DNA from 3 places in the Rhizobium sp. AN80A genome. Region 3 is predicted to be linked to each of the others. Evidence: predicted binding sites of a transcription regulator. Region 3 holds the regulator's gene; each other region holds the start of a gene.
What was found. Region 3 encodes PhoB, which activates phosphate uptake and scavenging genes when phosphate is short. Its sites were predicted from a motif close to TGTCATNNANCTGTCAT; they were not measured.
Positions count from the first base shown of each region.

Region 1 (7,884 bases), 1.2 Mb from region 3:
AGTTGGTGCGGCCCTCGCGAACCGAGGCGATCGCCGGCTGCGCCAGCGTGTGGGCATCGACGTACCACTGCTCGGTGAGACGCGGCTCGATCGGAACGCCGCCACGGTCGCCATGCGGAACCATGTGCTTGTGCGGCTCGATCTGGTCGAGCAGGCCGGCCTCTTCGAAGATCTCCACGATTATCTTGCGGGCGGTGAAGCGATCCTGACCCTCGAGGCGATCCCAGGCGCCGTGAAGGGCCGCCGGATTGTCGAGACCTTCGAGGAAGTCCTCGTTCTCCTTGATGGTGATCGTGCCATCGACATTCATGATGTTGATCGCGCGCAGGCCGGCGCGCTTGCCGACGTCGAAGTCGTTGAAATCGTGGGCAGGCGTCAGCTTGACGGCGCCGGTGCCCGTGGTCGGGTCGGCGTAGGCGTCAGCGACGATCGGGATACGGCGGCCGACGATCGGCAGGACGACATGCTTGCCGACGATGCCCTTGTAGCGCTCGTCATCGGGATTGACGGCAACGCCGGTGTCGCCAAGCATCGTTTCCGGACGCGTGGTGGCAACGACCAGATAGTCGCGCGTTTCGAATTCCGTCGGCTTGCCGTCTTCGTCGAAGGCGATCGGGTGCTGGTAGGCGACGCCCTTTTCCAGCGGGTAGCGCAGGTGCCAGAGGTTGCCCTTGACTTCATGCTGCTCGACCTCGAGGTCCGAAATCGCGGTCAGGAGCTTGGGGTCCCAGTTGACCAGGCGCTTGTCCTTGTAGATCAGGCCTTCCTTGTAGAGGCTGACGAAGACTTCGAGGACGGCCTCGGACAGGCCTTCGTCCATGGTGAAGCGCTCGCGCGACCAGTCACAGGAGGCGCCGAGGCGCTTCAGCTGGTTGAAGATCAGGCCGCCCGACTCGTTCTTCCACTCCCAGACCTTGTCGATGAAGGCTTCGCGGCCCATGTCGCGGCGGCCCGGAAGCTGCTGCTCCATCAGCTTGCGTTCGACGACCATCTGCGTGGCGATGCCGGCATGGTCCATGCCCGGCTGCCACAGCACGTCCTTGCCGCGCATGCGCTCGAAGCGGACCATGATGTCCTGCAGCGTATTGTTCAGCGCGTGGCCCATGTGCAGCGAACCCGTCACGTTCGGCGGCGGGATCACGATGGTGAAGCTGTCGGCGCCCGGCTTGGCGTTGGCGCCCGCGCGGAAAGCGTCCGCCTCGTCCCATTTCGCGGCGATCTTCGGTTCAACGGCTGCGGAATCGTAGGTCTTTTCGAGCATTTTTGGACCAAATCTGGAGGTTTTCTGGATGCGGGTTGTAAATAGGATGCCCGCCAGCAAGTCAATAAAAAAGCCGCCCCGGAGACCGGAGCGGCTCTTTGAAAGGGTCGCGGAATCCGGTCAGCGGCGCGGGCCGCGCGCCACGCGCTCGATCTCTTCGCGCACGAGGCGCTCGACCAGCGTCGGCAGGTTGTCGTCGAGCCAGTCGCGCAGCATCGGGCGCAGCATGTCTTCGGCGATCTCATCCAGCGAGCGACGCTCGGCGCCGTCAATGGCTGCAGCCAGTTCCTCGAAGGAGCGGGCGATCTGCAGGCCGGCATCCTGCGACAGCAGCGACTGCTGGGTCTCCTCGATAAGGCTCGGCAGAAGGCGATCCGACAGCGGCGCGGCAACCGGCTGTGCCGCGATGGGTGCTGCGGACATGGGCGGCGCGATGGCGACCTGTTCCTGAACCGGCGCCTGGGCGGGCTGAACGGCTTCGGCTTCCACGGGCTGCGACTGTGACGGCATTTCGAACGGCATCGCGGCAGGCTCTTCGGCCAGCACGGGCTCAGGTTGCGGCGCCGGAGCGACCTGGTGCATCACCGGCTCTTCAACGGCCTGCTGCTGCGGCTGAGCGTCCATCACGGGCGCCGATGCGACGGGGCTCGATGCCAAGGCGGTTGGCGCAACGGGCGCCGGGGCCAGCTGCTGGCGGAATTCGAGAGGCGGTTCGCGCGGCGGCTGCAGGGTGTTGCGCTCGGAGGCGGCACGAACGCGAGCCGCGACATCGGCCAGCGACATGGCGGCGCGCGGTGCTTCCTGAGCGGGCGCCGAGCCTGCGGAATTGGCGGCGACGAAACGCGGATCGGCCTGCTGCGGCGCGGGATCGGGGAATTCCACGCCGGCATAGGCCTGATCGACCGTCAGATGAATGTCGGAGCCGTGATCGTCTTCATCATCACCATAAACAGGCGGCAGCGATGCGGAGAGTGCCCTGCCCGCGCCCGGCTCATTGCTTTCGATGATCTGGCGGATCGACGCCAGGATTTCTTCCATGGACGGTTCACGCGCTACGCTTGGCTGAGCCATATCTATCCCCGTTATTCCCGAACAACGATCGGATTGCGAGGTGTCGGCATCCGAATCACCCGGACTGTAGGATAGCCGATCGGGGAAAAAAATCATCGCGAATCAAATGACTGCCGCTTTGCACAGTTTTCTGAAAGGTCAACGGTTCCTTCGAAGGCCGGCCTGAAACGGAAACGGGCGCCAGTGGCGCCCGCATCATCGACAACCCACGTCGCGTGTCGCTTAGAACACGAATTCGCGTGCCTTGGCGAAGCCAGGCAGCGGCTTGACGGAGGCGTTGAAGAAGACGTTTTCGGAGACCGCGCCGCGCTCGCTCACGAACACCGTCGCCCGCGCCGAACCGCCATATCCCTTGATGGCGACAAGGCGACCGCCTTCGCGCAGCTGCGCGAAGAGCGCCGCGGGAACTTCTTCCACCGCGCCGTTGACGAAGATCAGATCGTAGGGCGCGCCCTTGGCGCTGCCGGCTTCGAGCGATCCCTTGACCACGGACACATTGGCGTAATCGGCAAGGTTTGCCGTTGCCTCGGCGGCCAGCGCCTCGTCCTCTTCAAGCGCCACGACGGAGCCGGCGAGCTTGGAGAAGAGCGCGGAGACATAACCGGTGCCGCAGCCGACATCGAGAACGACGTCATCCTTGGTCACGGCGGCGAGTTGCAGCAGCTTGGCGAGCGGCGACGGCTGCATGAGGAAACGCGCCGGCTTGCCCGATGCCGCCGGACAGATCTCGACGTCGGCGTCGATGTAGGAGATCGCCTTGGACTTTTCCGGGACGAAAGCCTCACGCGGCACGGCAAGGAAAGCGACCTGCACGGAGTGCGAGGTGACATCCGTGGTGCGGATCTGGTTGTCGACCATGTTGGCGCGTGCCGTCTCGAAATTCATAGTGTCCTCTCGCCCATTGAAAAGCGCTTCTAGCTGATCCGTGTCTTAATCGCAGGGGAACCGGCTTTCAAGGCTTACTGAGCGACGGCGGCAAGAATTCGGATCGCGCCGCCGGTTGCATCTCATGACCAGGAACAATCCGTGGAAACATTCATGAGATTGTGATAATATTGCAACCGGAGGAATAGGAGGAGAAGATCATGTCAGCCATAGCTGAATATTTGACGCTATTCGACCTGCTCATCGTCGCCGTGTTGATCGCGCTCATGTGCTGCGGATTGTGGGGAAAAGAGACAGGCTGAGATTTAAACATAGGTTCCCGCAACCAGGACGTTCAGGTGCTCGTCAGCTTTATTAGCGATGACTTCAACGCATAGGAACCAGGCCAGCGGGGTATCATGGCGAAATCAGCTCTTTTGGGTGGCCTCTTCATCGGGGGACTATTGGCGATCGTCGTGATGATACCGCTTGTGCGCGCAAGCGTTCCTGGTGTGGCGACCTATGGAGTGTCACCGCTGGTCTCGCTGCAGCGCGCCAACTGATCGATGCAGAGTGTGGCCCATAGATGGGGTTTGGCGCTGTTCTTCGGACGGTTTTCGACGGGCAAAGTCCCATGGTGAATTTTGACGCCTGAAATCCCTCAGGTTTTTGAACAACCCCCTTGCGCTTGTTTTCTATTCATTCTAAATGCCGCCCACGCTTTTAAATGTAAGCGTCGTGAGGCCTCGTGGCGGAGTGGTGACGCAGAGGACTGCAAATCCTTGTACCCCGGTTCAATTCCGGGCGAGGCCTCCAAAATTTCACCGAATACATGATGATATCAGCATGTGCGGCGCTCGCAGTGGCGCGGCCTGTGCTGCATGCATCAAAAAACCTGACCGCCGTCTCGGGCGATCAGGTTCATGTCATTCCGATACCAGCCTTGGCTCGATCAGGGGCCAACACATTGACGGCGTGGGCCATAGTTTGGCTGGTAGGTATTGTCCGACGCGCGATACGAGCGATATCGGTTGTAGCAATAGCTGACATGGTCGTTGCCGACATAGCGGGGAGCGCGGGGCTGCGAGGCGATAATTCCGCCGATCAAGGCGCCCGCCGCCAGACCACCGATAATGGCGCCAGCGTTGTTGTTATGACGGCGATAGTATCTGTCGTCGTAGCGATTGTAGTCGCGTCGATAATAATCACGACCACGGTCGCTATATCTGTATCCGCACCGGTAGTATGCGCAACGATTGCCCATATGGCTGTTGCGTACCCCGGAATCGCCAAACGTTCCGCGGCTTTGAACGGAACGCGAGTCGCCCCAGTTCTCGGCGAATGCAGGCCCTACTCCACTGATTGCGGTGGTCAGCGCCACGATCATGATTGCAAGCTTTCTCATCGTACACCTTCGAACTGTTAATGCGACTCGCGTCTCAAACGCTTGAAGGATAAACGCATTCGCGCGCTCGGTGTTCCGTCGATCGCAGCAGCGTTCCTGCGTCGGGGAAAACCGCAAAAGAATCGCCACGGGTCGATTGTGACACTTTTATTGCAGGTTGCGCTATTTTATGAGCAACGCATAAACAGTTCACATGGGATGGATGGCATGCTCAGCTGGTTTCGAAAACTTCTGCCGCGCGAAGATCGTTTCTTCGACCTTTTCGCCCAGCATTCGCGCACCATCGTGGGGGCGGCCGAAGCGCTGAACGAATTGCTCAAGGGCAACGACACCGAACGGCACTGCGAGCGCATCGTCACGCTCGAGGACGAGGCCGACAATATCACCCGCGAGGTGATGCTCGCCGTGCGGCGCAGCTTCATCACGCCGTTCGACCGTGTCGACATCAAGGATCTCATCCAGTCCATGGATGACGCGATCGACATGATGCACAAGACGGTGAAGACGATCCGGCTGTTCGAGCAGAAAGAGTTCGATCCGATCATGCAGGAAATGGGCGAAGCCATCGTCGAAGCGGCGGGTCTCGTCGCCGAAGCCATCCCCCTGCTCGAGCGCATCAACGCCAATGCAACGCGGCTGAGCGCCATCGCCGAGGAAGTCACCCGCGTTGAGGAGAGATCCGACGAACTCCACGACCGAGGCCTGAAAGCGCTCGTGCTTCGTCACCGGGAATCGAACCCGATGGCCTATATCATCGGCAGCGAGATCTATGGCGAGCTCGAGAAGGTCGTCGACCGCTTCGAGGACGTTGCCAACGAGATCAGCGGCATCGTGATCGAGAACGTCTGATGGACGCCACCCTCGCCTTTCCGCTGCTTGCCGGGCTGATCGCGGTCGCGCTGTTCTTCGACTTCCTGAACGGCCTGCACGACGCCGCCAACTCGATCGCCACGATCGTGTCGACGCGCGTGCTGAGGCCGCAGTTCGCCGTTGCCTGGGCCGCCTTCTTCAATTTCATCGCCTTTCTGTTCTTCGGGCTGCATGTCGCAGAGACGCTCGGGACGGGCATCATCGATCCCGGCATCGTCTCGCCCATGGTGATCTTCGCGGCGCTGATGGGGGCGATCATCTGGAACATCGTCACCTGGGTGTTCGGCATCCCGTCGAGTTCCTCGCACGCTCTGGTCGGCGGGCTGGTCGGCGCGGGGCTCGCCAAGGTCGGCTTCAGCTCGATCGTCTGGAGCGGCCTGCTGAAGACGGCAGGCGCGATCGTGATGTCGCCGATGATCGGCTTCCTGCTGGCGCTGTTTCTCGTTCTGGTCGTCTCCTGGGTCTTCGTGCGGCAGACACCTTTCGCGGTCGACCGTACCTTCCGCGTCATGCAGTTCGTCTCGGCGTCGCTCTACTCCCTCGGGCATGGCGGCAACGACGCGCAGAAGACCATGGGCATCATCGCCATCCTGCTCTATTCGCAGGGCTATCTCGGCGGCAGCTTTTACGTGCCGTTGTGGGTGGTGCTTTCCTGCCAGTCGGCCATGGCGCTGGGCACGCTGTTCGGCGGCTGGCGCATCGTTCACACGATGGGATCGAAAATTACCCGGCTGAACCCGATGCAGGGATTCTGCGCGGAAACCGGCGGCGCGCTGACGCTGTTCGGCGCCACCTGGCTCGGCATCCCGGTCTCGACGACGCATACGATCACCGGCGCGATCATCGGCGTCGGCGCGGCGCGGCGTGTGTCGGCCGTGCGCTGGGGCCTTGCGGGCAACATCGTCGTCGCGTGGGTGGTGACGCTGCCGGCCGCCGCGCTGATCGCGGCCGCCTTCTACTGGATCGCCGGCATCTTCGCCTGAAGCGATGATATCAGGAGGCGGAATTCCGCCTCCTCTGCCACCACACCGAAAAGCGTCGTCTCATGCGCCGCGCGACATGCAGATCGTGCGACAGCACCAGCACGCCGAGCGGAATCATCCAGAAGCCGAGGATCGGAAGAAAGCCCAGACATCCGCCCAAAACCAGAAGTCCGCCGATCAAAAGCCGCGATATGCGCGACTTCGGCAACGGAATGCGGGTCGACCCCATGACGATGTGGCCGGTGACGTGATCGATACCAAAGCGTTTGGCGTTGTTTTTCGGGCTCTCGGTCATCACCACCATGTGGGGATAACCTGAATGATTGCAAGGAGATGTCATTTTTTTGAAAAAACCGCTTGGCAAATCGAGCAAGCATTTGTATTAGCCCACTCACACCGCGGCGAGCGGTGATCCCTGGTAGCTCAGCGGTAGAGCATTCGACTGTTAATCGACAGGTCGCCGGTTCGAATCCGGCCCGGGGAGCCAGTTTCCAAAAGGTCTGCATTGAAAAATGCAGGCCTTTTTCTTTTCCGAAATCAAGACGATACACCTCACACCCGGCGCCAACGCCGGCGCCTCATCCCAGCGGATGGTCGAGCCGCCGGGACAAAGTGCAAGAGGGCGATATCAGTAGCTGCAGGAACGCCCGTCGCTGGGCCTGAAGCCATCGGAGCAGGCACGGTTCATGGAATCGCCCTGCACATAGCCGGATGCCGACCCGGACGAGGTCGGAACGCTGGTGCATCCCGCCGTGAGCGCCGAAAGGCCGATCAGCGTGACGGCGGCCAGGATGGTTGAAATTCGCTTCATGTGGACCTCTCCTCAAAACTGTCTTGGACATTAAGCTAGCACGCGGCCAGCAAACGCCACGTAAATTTCTTGCTGCCCGAACTTCCTGCTTCACGCCGGGCGACCATGTACGCGGCCGGGCACCCTACCCCTGCAGCGTGTCGACCTTGCGAAGATCCGGAAACAATCGGGTCCACATGAGCACCACGACGATGGTTCCGACGCCGCCGATGACGCCGGCGGCGACGGGGCCCATCATGCCCGCGAGCATGCCCGATTCAAATTCGCCCAGCTGGTTCGAGGTGCCGATGAAGAGTGAATTGACGGCGTTCACGCGGCCACGCATCGAATCCGGTGTCAGCAGCTGCACGAGCGAGCTGCGCACCACGACGCTGACCGTGTCGGCCGCTCCCACCACGAAAAGCGCCGCGATCGACAGCGCGATGCTGGTCGACAGGGCAAACACGATCGTCGCCACGCCGAATACGGCCACGGCAACCAGCATCTTCGCCCCGACCTTGCTGGTGAGTGAGCGTCTTGCGAGCAAGATCGACATGGTGAGCGCGCCGACGGCCGGCGCCGCGCGCAGCATTCCGAGCCCCCAGGGCCCGGCTTGCAGGATATCGCTGGCGAAGATGGG
Region 1 is NZ_JASJPX010000003.1:1,199,212-1,207,095, forward strand. It holds gene P3R82_RS17405 (valine--tRNA ligase) at 1-1,261, opposite strand, end outside; gene P3R82_RS17410 (DUF2497 domain-containing protein) at 1,382-2,332, opposite strand; gene P3R82_RS17415 (protein-L-isoaspartate O-methyltransferase) at 2,555-3,217, opposite strand; gene P3R82_RS17420 (hypothetical protein) at 3,616-3,759, shown strand; tRNA gene P3R82_RS17425 (tRNA-Cys) at 3,939-4,012, shown strand; gene P3R82_RS17430 (BA14K family protein) at 4,149-4,601, opposite strand; gene P3R82_RS17435 (DUF47 family protein) at 4,809-5,450, shown strand; gene P3R82_RS17440 (inorganic phosphate transporter) at 5,450-6,454, shown strand; gene P3R82_RS17445 (hypothetical protein) at 6,465-6,758, opposite strand; tRNA gene P3R82_RS17450 (tRNA-Asn) at 6,867-6,941, shown strand; gene P3R82_RS17455 (hypothetical protein) at 7,083-7,265, opposite strand; gene P3R82_RS17460 (MFS transporter) at 7,390-7,884, opposite strand, start outside.
Region 1: the regulator PhoB is predicted to act here: its motif matches at 4,740-4,756, upstream of P3R82_RS17435 (DUF47 family protein).

Region 2 (7,884 bases), 930 kb from region 3:
GCGCTGTTCCTGCTGTTCATCCCCGGCGTCAATCTCGTCGCCTTCTTCATGGTCAACGGCTACCTGCTCGGCCGGGAATTCTTCGAGTTCGCCGCCATGCGCTTCAGGTCACCGGCCGAGGCGCGGCTGTTTCGCCAGGAACATGCGCCGACGGTGTTTCTCGCCGGCCTCGTCATCGCCGCTTTCCTGGCCATCCCGATCGTCAACCTGCTGACGCCGCTGTTTGCCGCGGGCATGATGGTGCACCTGCACAAGCTGCTGTCGCGCAAGCAGCTCGGCGTTCGGGTCTAAAGCATGTCGCGCAAAAGCGTGCAGCGGTTTTGCGGCACCGACATGCGATAGAGCAAAGCCCTATTCGACGGCCTCGCCGATCACCTGCGGCGGTAGCTCGACCAGTGGCGCCGGGATGTCGCAGCTCTTTTCGGGCGAGCGACAGAGATCGGCGATGACGCAGTGCTCGCATTCGGCGCGGCGAGCCTTGCAGGTGTAGCGGCCGTGCAGGATCAGCCAATGGTGGGCGTGGTAGAGGTAGCGCTTGGGCACCACCTTCATCAGCCGTTCTTCCACCTCGTCGGGCGTCTTGCCCGGCGCCAGCTTGATGCGGTTGGCGATGCGGAAGATATGCGTGTCGACGGCCATGGTGGCCTGGCCGAAGGCCATGGAGAGCACGACGTTGGCGGTCTTGCGGCCGACGCCCGGGAGCATCACCAGCTCGTCGCGCGTCTGAGGCACCACGCCGCCGAAGACATCGACCAGCATCCGCGACAGGGCGATCACGTTCTTCGCCTTGTTGCGATAGAGGCCGATCGTCTTGATGTAATCGCGCACCTTCTCCTCGCCGAGATCGAGCATCTTCTGGGGCGTGTCGGCGACCTTGAAGAGCGCGCGCGTTGCCTTGTTGACGCCGGCATCGGTCGCCTGCGCCGAGAGCGCGACCGCGACGACGAGCGTGAAGGGATTGCTGTGTTCCAGCTCGCCCCTGGGCTCCGGCCGCTGCACGGAGAAGCGGCGGAACATCTCCTCGCGCTCGGCCTCGCTATAAACGGAGCGGACGGTCGCCTTCTTCTTGCGGCGAACGACGATTTTTTCGGGCTGCGACGACGTGGCGGAGGATTTGAGTTTCGGACTGGACATGGACAATCTATACTCGCCAGCCATGATGGAAAGCAACGCCGACAGCGCTGATCAGCAGGCGGTTCTGGACCAGCCGGTATTTTCAGCCGAGCTCTTTCCCCACCGGTCGCTCGGCCGAACGGGGTTCAGAGTGGTTCTGCTGCTGACGGGCGGCTTTTTCCTGTTTTACGGCCTGCTCTTCATCGTTACCGGCGCCTGGCCGATCGGCTTCTTCTTCGGTCTCGATTTCCTGCTGCTCTACGGCGCCTTCCGGCTGAACTACCGCGCGGCGAGGGCGCGCGAAATGGTGACCGTGTCGCGCACCGATATCGCGGTGCGCAAGGTCGCGCCGTCGGGGCGTATGGTCGAGCATCATTTCAATCCGTTCTGGACGCGCTTTTCCGTGCGCCGCGACGAGGAGATCGGCATCCTGTCGATGCATATTTCCGGCGAGGGACGGGCGACCGATATCGGCGGCTTTCTCAATCCCGACGATCGCGAAAGCTTCGCCAAGGCCTTCAGGCGGGCGCTGGCGACGGTCAAGCAGCGTATCTGACGATCATCTGATTCAGGCGCAAGAATCGGGTGGCCTCAGCCATTCCGCTTGACTATCTCCTTGTGACAAGGAGAAAGATCATGAACATGGTAGCCAAGCTGAACCAAGACATCACGCCCGATGGTCCCGACTACGAGACCGTCCGCCAGGTGATCGAGCTGATCACCGAGGATTACCGTGAGCAGCCGTCGCTGGAAGCGATCGCCATGCGTCTCAATCAATCGCCGACGCAACTGCAAAAGACCTTCACCCGCTGGGCCGGCCTTTCGCCCAAGGCCTTCCTGCAGGCGGTGACGCTCGATCATGCCAAGCGGCTGCTGCGCAAGGAGGAGCTGCCCTTGCTGGAGACCTCCTTCGAGGTCGGTCTGTCAGGCCCCGGGCGGCTGCACGATCTCTTCGTCACGCACGAGGCAATGTCTCCGGGCGAATGGAAGGCGCGGGGCGGCGGACTGACGATCCGCTACGGCTTCCATCCCTCGCCCTTCGGCATCGCGCTTGTGATGATCACCGACCGCGGCCTCGCCGGCCTTGCCTTCGCCGATATCGGCGACGAAACCGCGTGTCTCGAGGACATGACCTGCCGCTGGCCGAACGCCGATTACGTCGAGGACCGCGACGCGACGGCTCCTTACGCCTCGCGCATCTTCCAGCCCGGCCGCTGGACCTCGGACCAGCCGCTGCGGGTCGTGCTGATCGGCACCGATTTCCAGGTGCAGGTCTGGGAGAGCCTGTTGAAGATCCCTTTCGGCAAGGCGGTGACCTATAGCGACATCGCCAGCGACATCGGCCGTCCGACGGCGATGCGGGCGGTGGGGGCGGCCGTGGGCGCCAACCCGATCTCCTTCGTGGTGCCGTGTCACCGGGCGCTCGGCAAGAGCGGCGCGCTGACGGGTTATCACTGGGGGCTGACGCGCAAGCGGGCGATGCTGGGGTGGGAGTCGGCGCACGCTTGAGTGTGGTTGGGATGGATGGGGTTGTGGGTGCAGCCCCTCATCCCCGGTGCAACTTTGTTGCACCTGAAACCTTCGGGCCACCTTCTCCCCGCTGGGGAGAAGGGGAGGTTGGCGCGAGCGGCGGGCCCCGAGTCTCTTCTCCCCGACGGGGAGAAGGTGCCGGCAGGCGGATGAGGGGGCCTCACCCGCCGACGCTTCCAATCAATACTTCGACGGAACGTACAACTCCGGCGGCAGGACCTTGCGCTCGTAGTCCGGGTTGAAGACGCGCTCGGGCAGGGCGATCTCCTCGTGCGGTACGTCCTCGTAGGGGAACTGTGACAGCAGATGGTCGATGCAGTTCAGGCGCGCGCGCTTCTTGTCGTTGCCCTCGACGATGTGCCACGGGGCTTCCGGGATGTTGGTGCGGGCGAAGGTTTCTTCCTTGGCCTTGGTGTAGGCTTCCCAGCGGACGCGGGATTCCAGGTCCATCGGTGAGAGCTTCCACTGCTTCAGCGGATCGTGGATGCGCACGAGGAAGCGCAGTTGCTGCTCTTCGTCGGTGATCGAGAACCAGTATTTGACGAGGCGGATGCCGGAACGGACCAGCATGCGCTCGAATTCGGGCACGTCGTTGAAGAACTGCTCGACCTGTTCCTCGTCGGCGAAACCCATGACGCGCTCGACGCCGGAGCGGTTGTACCAGGAGCGGTCGAAGAGCACGATTTCGCCGCCGGCGGGCAGATGCGGCACGTAGCGCTGGAAATACCATTGCGACTTTTCGCGGTCGGACGGCGCGGGAAGCGCCACGACGCGGGCGACGCGCGGGTTGAGGCGCTGGGTGATGCGCTTGATGACGCCGCCCTTGCCGGCGGAATCGCGACCTTCGAAGATCACGACCACCTTTTCCTTGTGGTAGGTGACCCAGTCCTGCAGGCGGATCAGCTCGGACTGAAGGGCGATCAGCGACCGGAAATACTCGATGCGCGGCATCGATGGCGGGTGCGCCTTGCGGTAGATCTTGCGGATTTCCTCGGACAGCGCCGGCTCGGAGAGCTCGAGCTCGTAATCTTCATCCAGCGTATCGGCCAGTTCGGCCTCGAGCCAGTCGGTTGAAGGCGTGCCTCTCATGGTGGTCATCTCGATCCCTGTTCAGATTTGTCGCTTCGGACGCTTGCGGAGCTGCCTAGCTCTGCGCCGCATGACGATATCATGAAAGCACGCACGGCAAGGCCACTCATGGCGCCAAGTAAGCAGCGTCTCATGAAGGATATATGACGCTTCGGCCGGACGCGGAGATGCGTGCGGAAAGAGGTCGGCAGGTGAGCGTGCTGTCGGCCCTTCGGATCAGCTTAGTGCCTCGGGGCGGTTGGCCTCCTCCTTGACGTGGTCGTCGCTATGCTTGCTGCGAATGCGGCGCACGTGAGCCAGACGCCGAGGATGCTCTGGCAGAGGCTGGACGGATCGAAATTGACGATGACGTCGGCGACATCCTCGCTATCGTGGCGGATCTCGAGGCGAACGTCCGAGATGAAGGGGCCGGGTGCCGCGAACCGGTGCCCAGCTCACGGAGCGTCTCCGGCCTTGGGTTCGGCGCGTTCATAGCGGAGCAGGTCGCCAGGCTGGCAGTCGAAGAAGTCGCAGATTCTCTCCAGCGTTTCGAAACGGACACCTTTCACGTGGCCTTTCTTGAGAAGCGAAAGGTTCGCCTCGGTGATCCCAACATACTCGGCGAGATCCTTTGACTTGACGTTGCGCTCGGCGAGCATGACGCCGAGCCGGACTTGAATGGGCATGACCGGTTCTCCTCAGACGAACTGGTCGTTCTCGGCGGCGATCTCGGCCGCTTCGACCAACACTCCCGCGATCACCGCGACCATCGCTGCAAACAGCAGTGACAGCAGCGTGTCCGAACCGATGTTCAGAACCAGACTGCGCGCGTGACTCGGGGAGAGCGTGCCAAGCAGCAGGCCCAGGCCTGCCCCGGCCACGGGCTTGAGCAGAGCCGACGCGCCGACGCCGAGCGCGAAGCCGCGGAGGTGTCGTGCGGCATCGCTGGAGACGATGCGCCCAGCCGCGAAGCAACCGAAGCAGCGTCGGGCGCTCAGCAGGCCAACAATCAGCGCGCCGAGCGGGATCATCGCAATCGCGAATGCGGCGAGCCGCGCGGAAAGCCCGATGTATGCCGGCGGAGGAGCGAGGAGGCCGGCATGGCGAAACAACATATCGGCAGGGGTCAGGCACCAATAGAGTAGCATCGCGGTCCCGAGCAGGACGGCCACCACAGCACTGGCCGTTGCCATCACCCCGCTTAAACGGCGAACACGATAAAGCTGGTTTGTGCGTGAGTTATCGCGTCGCGTCGCGCTTATGCCGGATGTGATCATTCGAGAGCTCCTTTGAATGATTGCATCATAAAAAATAATTTCTGTTTTACAATAATAAATTTTTGTATAGAAGTTATTTATGCACCTAGGAGGTCACATATCGATGTTTCGACCCATTCCAATGACGATCACCACACTTGCGTCGTGCCTCGTGCTCGTTCCCGCCCATGCCGAGCAATCGACGAACGCTGGCGCCATATCGGTCGCGCAAGTCACCCGGATGTTGGATCAGGCGCCAACCAACCGGACGGCGCAACAGGTGCTCACCGCTTATCTGAGCGGTGTCGGCGAGGCTGCGGGAGTTGTTGTCGACCTCGGAGGCGCGCCGTGTCAGCGGCCTCTCACGTTGACGACTGAGGAAGTTCGTCGAGCCATTGCTACTGCGCCCGCAGGTGTGCAGGGAAACCAGATTGCCGCAACGCCGCTCGTCGTTCGTGACATGTTAGTGCGGGCCGGATGCCGTCGGAAATCGGCGGCGCAATTGTTCGGCGGCTTCAGCCTAACCGGGAGCGGCGCCAGCCGTTTGATCCCATAGCTCGATCAGGGCGCGGGCGGCGCTCTCGTCGGTGATCAGGGTGTTGCAGCCGATGCGCTTGATGGTGGCGCTGATCGCGACCGCCCGGTGGGCGCCGCCGGAGGAGAGCACGATGTGCTTGGCCTTCTTTAGCGTATCGAGATCGACCGACATCACCCGGCTGTTGATCGAATGATCGACCGTGTTGCCGTCCTTGTCGAGGAAATTGAACATGGTATCGCAGACGCAGCCGGCATCGATCAGCTCCTGCAACTCGCCCTTGGAGATCCATCCCTCCGACAGAGAGGTCGAATGCGGGCCGATATCGCCGCAGCTGACGATGGCGAGATCGAGCGTTTCGGCGAGCCGGTAGATGGTGTCGAGGCCGCACTTCTCGATGAGGTTGCGCTTGGTCTCGGTGGAATCGACCAGAAGCGGCGCGAGGAACATGTAGCACTCAGCGCCGAGCTGGCTTGCGAGCCGCCAGGTGTAATCGATCGGGTTGGTCTGATGGACGGCGACGATGCCGCCGAGCAGGGAGACGACCTTGCAATTGTCGCGGCGCGGCGGGCGGAAGCTCGACAGCGAGGCTGTCATGGTGCGGCCCCAGCCGACGCCGATCGTGTAGTTGTCGGGAATGGCTTCGGAGAGAAACTGGCCGAGCGCCAGTCCGACGCTTTTGGCCAGCGCATTCGGATCGGAGGTGACGGGAGCGGGCACGACGATCGCCTCGTCCAGGCCGTAGGCGCGCTCCAGCTTCACCGACAGCTCGACGCAATCGCCGATCGAATCGTTGATCCAGATCTGCACCTCGCTGCGCTTCATCGCCTCGTCGAGCAGCCGGATGACAGTCGTGCGGCTGATGCCGAGCTGTTCGGCGACATCTTTTTGCGTCAATCCCTGGTTATAATAGAGCCAGGCAGCGCGCAGTCTGAGCGAGGAGGCTTCCGAATAGGCGGTGTGCGTGCCGCGTTTTAGCTTGACCACATCTCCTCCAAAAGCAAAGGCGCCCTAGATCCTGCTCAGACAGGGCATGGTTTGTCGCCGCGATAATGACCGGTGTGACACTTATGTCAATTGAAATGCACAAATGTCCTTGACATTATGGCCCCGGAATAGCGATAGTCTTGATAACTGGTCGTTCCGTCCATTGTAGGAGGCACTGTGCGGGCATATGGCAAATCGCAGCGGTCTTGCGCCGGGGCTGGATTGCCCTTGGACGTCTTCGTTGCGGCAGCCCGAGACGGGAACGATGGGGTGCTCGCCGACGTTTATGATGTAAGCCAAACGCGCGGGCACGATTTCACAGACAGCGACTTCAAAGACAGTACGGGCAATCCGTAGATCACCTCATTCGCCGGGCCTCAAGTGCTCCGGCTCGCAGCTCAAGTCAAAAGGACACGCGACCATGACATCCAAGCTTGACCAACTCCGCGAGATCACGACCGTCGTCGCCGACACCGGTGACATCGAAGCCGTTGCCCGCCTGAAGCCGGTCGATTGCACGACCAACCCGAGCATCGTCTTGAAGGCACTCGGCACGCCGATGTTCGCCGACGCGATCAAGGAAGCCGTTTCCTGGGGCAAGAAGCAGGGCGGCAATTCCGAAGCCGTTGCTTCCGCCGTTGCCGACCGTCTCGCCGTTTCCGTGGGTGCCGCGCTCTCCAAGCTCGTTCCTGGCCGCGTCTCGACCGAGGTCGACGCCGACCTTTCCTTCGACACCAAGGCGTCGGTTGAAAAGGCTCACGGCATCATCGCCGGCTACAAGGAGCGCGGCATCGAGAAGGATCGCATCCTGATCAAGCTCGCTTCCACCTGGGAAGGCATTCGCGCCGCCGAAATCCTGCAGAAGGAAGGCATCGACTGCAACCTGACGCTCCTTTTCTCGCAGGCACAGGCGATCGCTTGCGCCGACGCCAAGGCATTCCTCATCTCGCCCTTCGTCGGCCGTATCCTCGACTGGTACAAGAAGTCGACCGGCAAGGAATTCACGCCTGAGGAAGATCCGGGCGTACTCTCCGTTCGCGAGATCTACAACTACTACAAGGCCAACGACATCAAGACGATCGTCATGGGCGCCTCGTTCCGCAGCGCCGGCGAGATCGAAGCACTGGCCGGTTGCGACCGCCTGACGATCGCGCCGAACCTGCTCGACGAACTCTCCAACGACCAGGGCAAGCTGGAGCGCAAGCTGTCGCCGGAAGGTGCCAAGCCGATCTCCAAGATCGCCGTCGACGAAAAGACCTTCCGCTGGATGATGAACGAAGACGCCATGGCGACCGAAAAGCTCGCCGAAGGCATCCGCGCCTTCGCCAAGGACCTCGGCACGCTGCGCGCCATGGTCACCAAGGAACTGCAGCTCGCAGCCGCCTAAGGGTTTTG
Region 2 is NZ_JASJPX010000003.1:3,314,095-3,321,978, forward strand. It holds gene P3R82_RS27930 (sulfate transporter family protein) at 1-291, shown strand, start outside; gene nth (endonuclease III) at 352-1,134, opposite strand; gene P3R82_RS27940 (DUF2244 domain-containing protein) at 1,157-1,669, shown strand; gene P3R82_RS27945 (bifunctional helix-turn-helix domain-containing protein/methylated-DNA--[protein]-cysteine S-methyltransferase) at 1,750-2,622, shown strand; gene ppk2 (polyphosphate kinase 2) at 2,824-3,741, opposite strand; gene P3R82_RS27955 (helix-turn-helix transcriptional regulator) at 4,167-4,397, opposite strand; gene P3R82_RS27960 (DUF2975 domain-containing protein) at 4,410-4,988, opposite strand; gene P3R82_RS27965 (chlorophyllide reductase) at 5,110-5,523, shown strand; gene P3R82_RS27970 (sugar-binding transcriptional regulator) at 5,488-6,489, opposite strand; gene tal (transaldolase) at 6,911-7,876, shown strand.
Region 2: the regulator PhoB is predicted to act here: its motif matches at 3,865-3,881, upstream of ppk2 (polyphosphate kinase 2).

Region 3 (7,884 bases):
AAGATGTTGTGACCCCGGGCCCGATGTTCCTGATTCATGGAGACCCAGGTATCGGTCACCACGCAATCGGCGCCGGCGACCGCACGGTCTGCATCATGACCAAGCATGATTTCGGCGCCCTCATTGCGGGCCCAGTTCAGATAGTGATCCTTCGGCTCGGAACCAAGGGGTACCGCCATGTTCATGCGATAGCCGAACCGGGCAGCCCCTTCGACCAGCGAATGCAGCACGTTGTTGCCGTCGCCCATCCAGGCGACCGTCTTGCCCTTGATGGGGCCGCGATGCTCCTCGAAGGTCATGATGTCGGCCATGATCTGGCAGGGGTGCGTGTCATCCGTCAGCGCGTTGATGACGGGAACCGTCGCGTGTTCGGCGAGCTCCAGCATGCGCGCATGGTCGGTGGTGCGGATCATGATCGCATCGACATAGCGCGAGAGCACCTTGGCGGTATCGCCGATGGTCTCTGCGCGGCCGAGCTGCATTTCGGTGCCCGAAAGGAACAGCGTTTCGCCGCCGAGCTGGCGCATGCCGACGTCGAAGGAGACGCGCGTGCGGGTCGAGGGCTTTTCGAAGATCATCGCCAGCATCTTGCCTGCAAGCGGCTTGTCGCCCTTGCCGGCCTTGAAGGCCTGCTTGCGGGTCTTGGCATCGTCCATGATGACCCTGAGGTCGGAAGACGTTACCGCGGAGAGATCGAGGAAGTGTTTCGGGGGAAGCCATCTGTCTATACCTGTTACGCCCGCCATCCGGCCGGGTCATCAATCATTCAAGCCGTCTTCTTCGCCTTGGCGCGCACGCTCTCGGCGGCACGCTCGAGACGCGCAAGGCCTTCGCGGGCTTCGTCGGCCGTGACGACGAGCGGGGGCAGCAAACGGATGACATTGTCGCCGGCCGGAATGGCTAGCAGGTTCGAAGCACGGATGGCCTGCAGGAGCTCGGCCGACGGAACGGCCGCCTTGACGCCGAGCATCAGGCCTTCGCCGCGGATATCCTCGATCACATCGGGGAAACGATCCTTCAGCGATGCAAGCCCCTGACGGAAGACCAGCGCGACGTCGTTGACGTGCTGCAGGAAGCCCTCTTCGAGGACCACGTCGAGCACCGCGTTGCCGACGGCCATGGCGAGCGGGTTGCCGCCATAGGTCGACCCGTGCGTGCCAGCCTTCATGCCCGATGCGGCTTCCGCCGTCGCAAGGCAGGCGCCGAGCGGGAAACCGCCGCCGATGCCCTTGGCGACGGCCATGAGATCGGGCGTCACGCCGGACCATTCATGCGCGAAGAGCTTTCCGGTGCGGCCGACGCCGGTTTGAACCTCGTCGAGGATCAGAAGCAGGCCCTTTTCGTCGCAGAGCTGGCGCAGCGCCTTCATGAACTCGGTGGTCGCCGGGCGGATACCGCCCTCGCCCTGCACCGGCTCGATCAGGATGCCGGCCGTGGCATCGGTGATGGCGGCGCGAACGGCTTCGATATCGCCGAAGGGCACCTGGTCGAAACCGGGCGTCTTGGGGCCGAAGCCCTCGAGATACTTCTCCTGGCCGCCGGCGGCGATGGTCGCCAGCGTGCGGCCGTGGAAGGCGCCCTCGAAGGTGATGATGTGGAAACGCTCGGGATGGCCCTTCGAATACTGGTAGCGGCGCGCGGTCTTGATCGCGCATTCCAGTGCCTCGGCGCCCGAATTGGTGAAGAACACCTTATCCGCGAAGGTTGCATCCGTCAGCCGCTTGGCGAAACGCTCCTGGCCCGCGATCTCGTAAATGTTGGACAGATGCCAGACCTTGTCGGCCTGCTCCTTCAGCGCGCCGACGACGTGCGGGTGGCTATGGCCGACGGAGGTCACGGCAACGCCCGCGCCGAAATCGAGATATCGCTCGCCGGTTTCGGTGATCAGCCACACGCCCTCTCCTCGCTCGAACCGCAGCGGGGCACGAGAGTAGGTATCATAAAGCGGCGCGGCTTCAGCCATGGCGCGATCTCCTGTCATTCGCTCAACACTGGCCCGGACTCCGGCTAAAAGCGGGTGCCCGGAAATGAAAAATGCCGCCTTTCGGCGGCGAGGGGCACTATTGTCTTTTCGCAGTGCGATGTCAACAAAACTGAGCTTTTGCCGCATGCGTCAAGCAAGCATCGGGGCGCCGGCGAGCTATCAACAGCTAATGTTGCAGAAATGACTCTACCATCCAGCAAGTTGGGGAAAACCGAGAAATCGATTCGCCGCGATTCAACCGACTCTTGTCACGGAGTCGCCCTCACTCTAGGTTAAAACTCAATTACTAGACTGCATGCGGCGGAACTAGTCACCAAAATCGAGCAAGCGTTTCTTGGTCCGGACACGTCCGTGCCATGGGTGAAGGATTCTGCCTACACCAACGCTAATAAGGCGGAGACAGGGCATGAACTGGACAGACGAGCGCGTTGAAAGACTGAAGAAGCTTTGGGCCGAGGGCCTGAGCGCCAGCCAGATTGCGGCACAACTTGGCGGTGTAAGCCGCAACGCCGTCATCGGCAAGGTCCACCGCCTGAACCTTCCGGGCCGCGCCAAGGCCGGCGGCGCAACGACGGCGACGAGAGCGCCGAAGCGCCCGGCGGCATCCACGCCACGCCCCGCCAGCAACTTCAATTCCGCGCGCATCTCGCCCGCCCGTGCCGTCGCCCGCCCACAGGGTTCGGCGATGCTCAAGGAAGAGATGGACATCGATGCGATCGAGGAAGTTCGCTTCCGTCCGTCCGCCAACGTGGTCGTTCCGATTTCACGCCGCCTCGGTCTCACGGAACTGACCGAGCGCACGTGCAAGTGGCCGGTCGGCGATCCGCTGACCGATGATTTCCACTTCTGCGGCTGCGAGTCCCCGGATACGTCGCCCTACTGCACCTATCACCAGCGCATGGCCTACCAGCCGGTCAACGAGCGCCGCAAGGCAGCCAACCGGGTCGCATGACCCGGAAAGCCGGATAAGGAACACAAGAAAACGGGCCCTCGCGGGGCCCGTTTTTCGTTGGATCGTGAGAACTGGAAGCGCTTACGCTTCCATGGAATAGCCGGCGCCGCGAACGGTGCGGATGACATCCTGCATGTTCGAGAAGTTGAGCGCCTTGCGCAGGCGGCCGACATGCACGTCGACGGTGCGTTCGTCGACATAGATGTCGTGGCCCCAGACGCCATCGAGCAGCTGCGAGCGCGAGAAGACGCGGCCCGGCGACGACATCAGGAATTCCAGCAGGCGGAATTCGGTCGGTCCGAGGCGGACTTCGCGGCTCTTGCGGTGGACGCGGTGGGTTTCGCGATCGAGTTCGATATCGCCGCACTTCAGCAGCGAGGACAGAACTTCCGGCTTGGCGCGACGCAGCATCGCCTTGACGCGGGCAACGAGCTCAGGTGTCGAGAACGGCTTGACGACGTAGTCGTCGGCGCCGGTCGAAAGGCCGCGAACACGTTCGCTTTCCTCGCCACGGGCGGTCAGCATGATGATCGGCAGGCGCTCCGTCTCCGGGCGCATCCGCAAGCGACGGCACAGTTCGATGCCGGATACGCCAGGCAGCATCCAGTCGAGGATCAAAAGGTCGGGCGTGCGCTCCTGCAGCCGGATCTCGGCCTCGTCACCGCGAAGGATGGTATCGACTTCAAAGCCTTCGGCCTCAAGGTTATAGCGAAGAAGCACGCTCAGTGCTTCTTCGTCTTCAACGACTGCTACTCTTGGGATCATTCGTCTCGGTCTCCTGGTGGCGCGGGTCCGTCACGCTTATTCCGTGACCGCGCCGACGGTGTTAGCCGTATCGTCCTTCGGACGCTCGCCTTCCGGCTGGGCGCCGGTTGCCATGTAGTAGATGGTTTCAGCGATGTTGGTGGCGTGGTCGCCGATACGCTCGATGTTCTTGGCGCAGAACAGGAGATGCGTGCAGCTGGTGATGTTGCGCGGATCTTCCATCATGTAGGTCAGCATCTCGCGGAACAGCGAGGTGTACATCGCGTCGATTTCCTCGTCGCGCTCGCGGATCGACTTCGCCTTGTCGGCGACGCGGCTGGTGTAGACGTCAAGCACTTCCTTGAGCTGGACGAGCGCCAGTTCGGCGAGGTGCTCGAGGCCGCGGGCGAGCTTGCGCGGAACGCCGGTGCTCTGGACCGCGATGACACGCTTGGCGGTGTTCTTGCCGAGGTCGCCGACGCGCTCGAGGTCGGCGGCGATGCGGATCGAACCCATGATCTCGCGAAGGTCGGCGGCCATCGGCTGACGGCGGGCGATCGTGATGATGGCCTTTTCGCCGACTTCACGTTCGGCGTTGTCCAGGATCACGTCGTCGGAAATGACCTTCTGGGCGAGCGAGATGTCACCGTTGACCAGCGCCCGGACAGCGTCCGAGACCATCTGCTCGGCAAGGCCGCCCATCTCCGAAATACGGCGGGTCAGGAACTTGAGATCATCGTCATAAGCGGAATAGATATGTGTCGATGCCATGGGGCTTATCCTTGAATGTCCTGAGGTTTACCGGTTTCGGAGATCAGCCGAAGCGGCCCATGATGTAATCCTGGGTGCGCGGATCGTCCGGGTTGGTGAACATCTTGTCGGTGTCGTTCTCCTCGACAAGGTTACCGAGGTGGAACATGGCGGTGCGCTGCGAGACGCGGGCCGCCTGCTGCATGGAGTGCGTGACGATGACGATCGTGTAGGCTTCACGCAGCTCGTGGATGAGTTCCTCGACCTTGGCGGTCGCGATCGGGTCGAGCGCCGAGCAGGGCTCGTCCATGAGGATGACTTCGGGGCTGACGGCGATCGCGCGGGCGATGCACAGACGCTGCTGCTGACCGCCCGAGAGGCCGGTGCCGCCTTCATGCACGCGGTCCTTGACTTCGTTCCACAGGCCGGCGCGCTGCAGGCTCTGCTCGACGATGACGTCCATGTCGGCCTTCGTCTTGGCGAGACCATGGATGCGCGGGCCGTAGGCGACGTTCTCGTAGATCGACTTCGGGAAGGGGTTCGGCTTCTGGAACACCATGCCGACGCGGGCGCGCAGTTCGACGACGTCGATATCCGGATCGTAGATATCATCGCCATCGAGCGTGATCTTGCCGGTGACGCGGCAGTTGTCGATCGTGTCGTTCATGCGGTTCAGGCTGCGCAGGAAAGTGGACTTGCCGCAGCCCGACGGACCGATGAGAGCCGTCACGGTGTTTTCGCGGATGTTCAGCTTCACGTCGAAAAGCGCGCGCTTGTCGCCGTAGTAAACCGAGACGTCTTGGCCGATCATTTTATACGGAATGGTATTCATCTTCTGGTCTAGCGCCTTCTCAACTGCTGCTTCCGTCAACATGTTCATGATGTTTACTCCGTTTACCAGCGGCGCTCAAAGCGACGACGCAAGAGGATGGCTCCGAGGTTCATGACGATCAGGAACAGGAGCAGGACGATGATGGCGCCGGACGTGCGCTCGACAAAGGCGCGTTCGGCTTCGTTTGCCCACATGTAGACCTGCACCGGCAGAGCCGTGGAAGGATCCATCGGGGTGGTCGGCGCATTGGCGACGAAGGCGACCATGCCGATCAGGAGCAGCGGTGCGGTTTCGCCGAGCGCGTGCGCCAGACCGATGATGGTGCCGGTCAGGATGCCAGGCATTGCCAGCGGCAGGACATGGTGGAACACCATCTGCATCTTCGAGGCGCCGAGGCCCAGCGCCGCGGCGCGGATCGACGGCGGCACGGCGCGCAACGCCGCGCGGGTGGCGATGATGATGGTCGGCAGCGTCATCAGCGTCAGCACCAGACCGCCGACCAGCGACGCGGAGCGCGGGAGCCCAGCGAAGTTGATGAAGACGGCGAGACCGAGCAGACCGTAGACGATGGAGGGCACCGCCGCGAGGTTGTTGATGTTGACCTCGATCAGGTCGGTCAGCTTGTTCTTCGGCGCGAACTCCTCGAGATAGATCGAGGCAGCGACGCCGATCGGCAGCGACAAGGCGAGAACGATCAGCATCAGGTAGAGCGACCCGATCAGGGCGACGCCGAGACCAGCGGCCTCAGGGCGGCTGGAGTTGCCGTTGACGAAGAGGCCGGTGTTGAATTGCTTGGTCAGCGCGCCGCTGGCGGTAAGCTGTTGCATCCAGCCGACCTGGCGATCGTTGACCTTGCGGTTCTTCTCGTCGACCGTCAGATCGATCTGGCCCTTGTTGGCCGAGTCGACGTTGGCGTCGGCGAGCAGCGTGACGTTGACCGTCTTGCCGATGAGCGACGGGTCGGCGACGACCATGTCGCGGAGCACGATCGGCGCGCCCTTGGAGATCATCGCGGTGGCGTCACGCGTTTCCGGACGGCTCTGGGCGTTGATGCCCAATGTCTTGACCATGGCGTCGCGGATCAGCACCGGATAGTTGCCGGTGATCAGCACCGAGGGGTCCGTGGCGCGCTTGTTGTTGGGATCGAGAACCTTTTCGGAGAACTCGATGGGGAGCGTGATCGCGGTCTGCTGGAATGCCGTGTAGCCCTGACGGACAACCGTCGTGATCAGGATGGCGAGGAAGATCAGACCGAAGGAGATGGCGGCGATGCCATAAGCCTGGAACCGGCGCTCGGCGGCGTAGCGACGCTTGATGCCGATGTCGCGGCGGGCCGGCGCCTTGGAGACGACGACGCCCTGCGAGGAGGAAACAACGTCCGTCATTCGTACTGCTCCCGGTATTTGCGCACGATGAAGAGCGCGTAGATGTTAAGGCAAAGCGTGATGAAGAACAGCGTGATGCCAAGCGCGAAGGCAACCAGCGTCTGCGGCGAGGTGAACTCGAGGTCACCCGTCAGCTGGTTGACGATCTTGACCGTCACCGTCGTCATCGGCTCGAAGGGGTTGATCTGGATGCGGGCGGCGACGCCGGCCGCAAGCACGACGATCATGGTTTCGCCGATGGCGCGCGAGGCGGTCATCAGCAGCGCGCCGACGATGCCAGGTAGAGCGGCGGGGAGAACGACCTTCTTGATCGTTTCCGAGCGCGTGGCGCCGAGACCGAGCGAACCGTCACGCAGGGCGCGCGGTACGGCGGTGATGATGTCATCCGACAGCGAGGAGACGTATGGGATCAGCATGATGCCCATGACGATGCCGGCCGTCAGTACGCTCTGCGCCTGGATGAAGTTGCTGTAATCGCCGGTCAGGAGACCGTTCACCTGGGACGAGAGGTCGCGCAGGAACGGGCCGACGGTGACGAGGGCGAAGAAGCCGTAGACGATGGTCGGGATACCGGCCAGGACTTCGAGCAGCGGCTTGGCGATACCGCGAACCTTGGGAGCCGCGTATTCCGCCATGTAGATGGCCGCGAACAGGCCGACCGGAACGGCGACGAGCATGGCGACGAAACCGATGTAGAGCGTGCCGAGCAACAGCGGGATGAGGCCAAACTGACCGAAGGACGAACTGCCGGCGCCGGCGAAGCGCGGATCCCAGACCGTGCCGAAGAAGAACTCGGCGGCCGGAACCTCGGAGAAGAAGGCGGCCGCTTCCGTCAGCATCGACATGACGATGCCAACCGTGGTCAGGATGGCGATGGAGGACGCAAGCAACAGGCCCCAGAGCATAACGCGCTCGACGCGGTTACGGGCACGGAAACGCGGGGCGACTTCGCGCAGCGCATAGGCGCCGCCGGCGACGGCAATCACCAGAACGACCAGCGTCATGATCAGGCGGCTCACACCGCTCTCGGCGTTCAGCGTCTGCGCGCCTTCGATCATGTAAGGCTGCGGCACGCCGGCGAGCGGAACGCCCTTGGCGGCGAGCTTGGCCTGCAGGCCGGCGGGATCGCCGACGCCGGCAGCCACGTCTTCCTGCGCGAGCAGCGGCAGACCGCGGGCGATGGCGTTGACCATGCCGTAGTTCAGGTTCTGCTGGGCGGCCGGCAGGGCCTTGACGT
Region 3 is NZ_JASJPX010000003.1:2,383,341-2,391,224, forward strand. It holds gene argF (ornithine carbamoyltransferase) at 1-746, opposite strand, end outside; gene P3R82_RS23440 (aspartate aminotransferase family protein) at 767-1,963, opposite strand; gene P3R82_RS23445 (GcrA family cell cycle regulator) at 2,391-2,936, shown strand; gene phoB (phosphate regulon transcriptional regulator PhoB) at 3,018-3,701, opposite strand; gene phoU (phosphate signaling complex protein PhoU) at 3,738-4,451, opposite strand; gene pstB (phosphate ABC transporter ATP-binding protein PstB) at 4,495-5,310, opposite strand; gene pstA (phosphate ABC transporter permease PstA) at 5,325-6,647, opposite strand; partial or broken gene pstC (phosphate ABC transporter permease subunit PstC) at 6,644-7,884, opposite strand, start outside.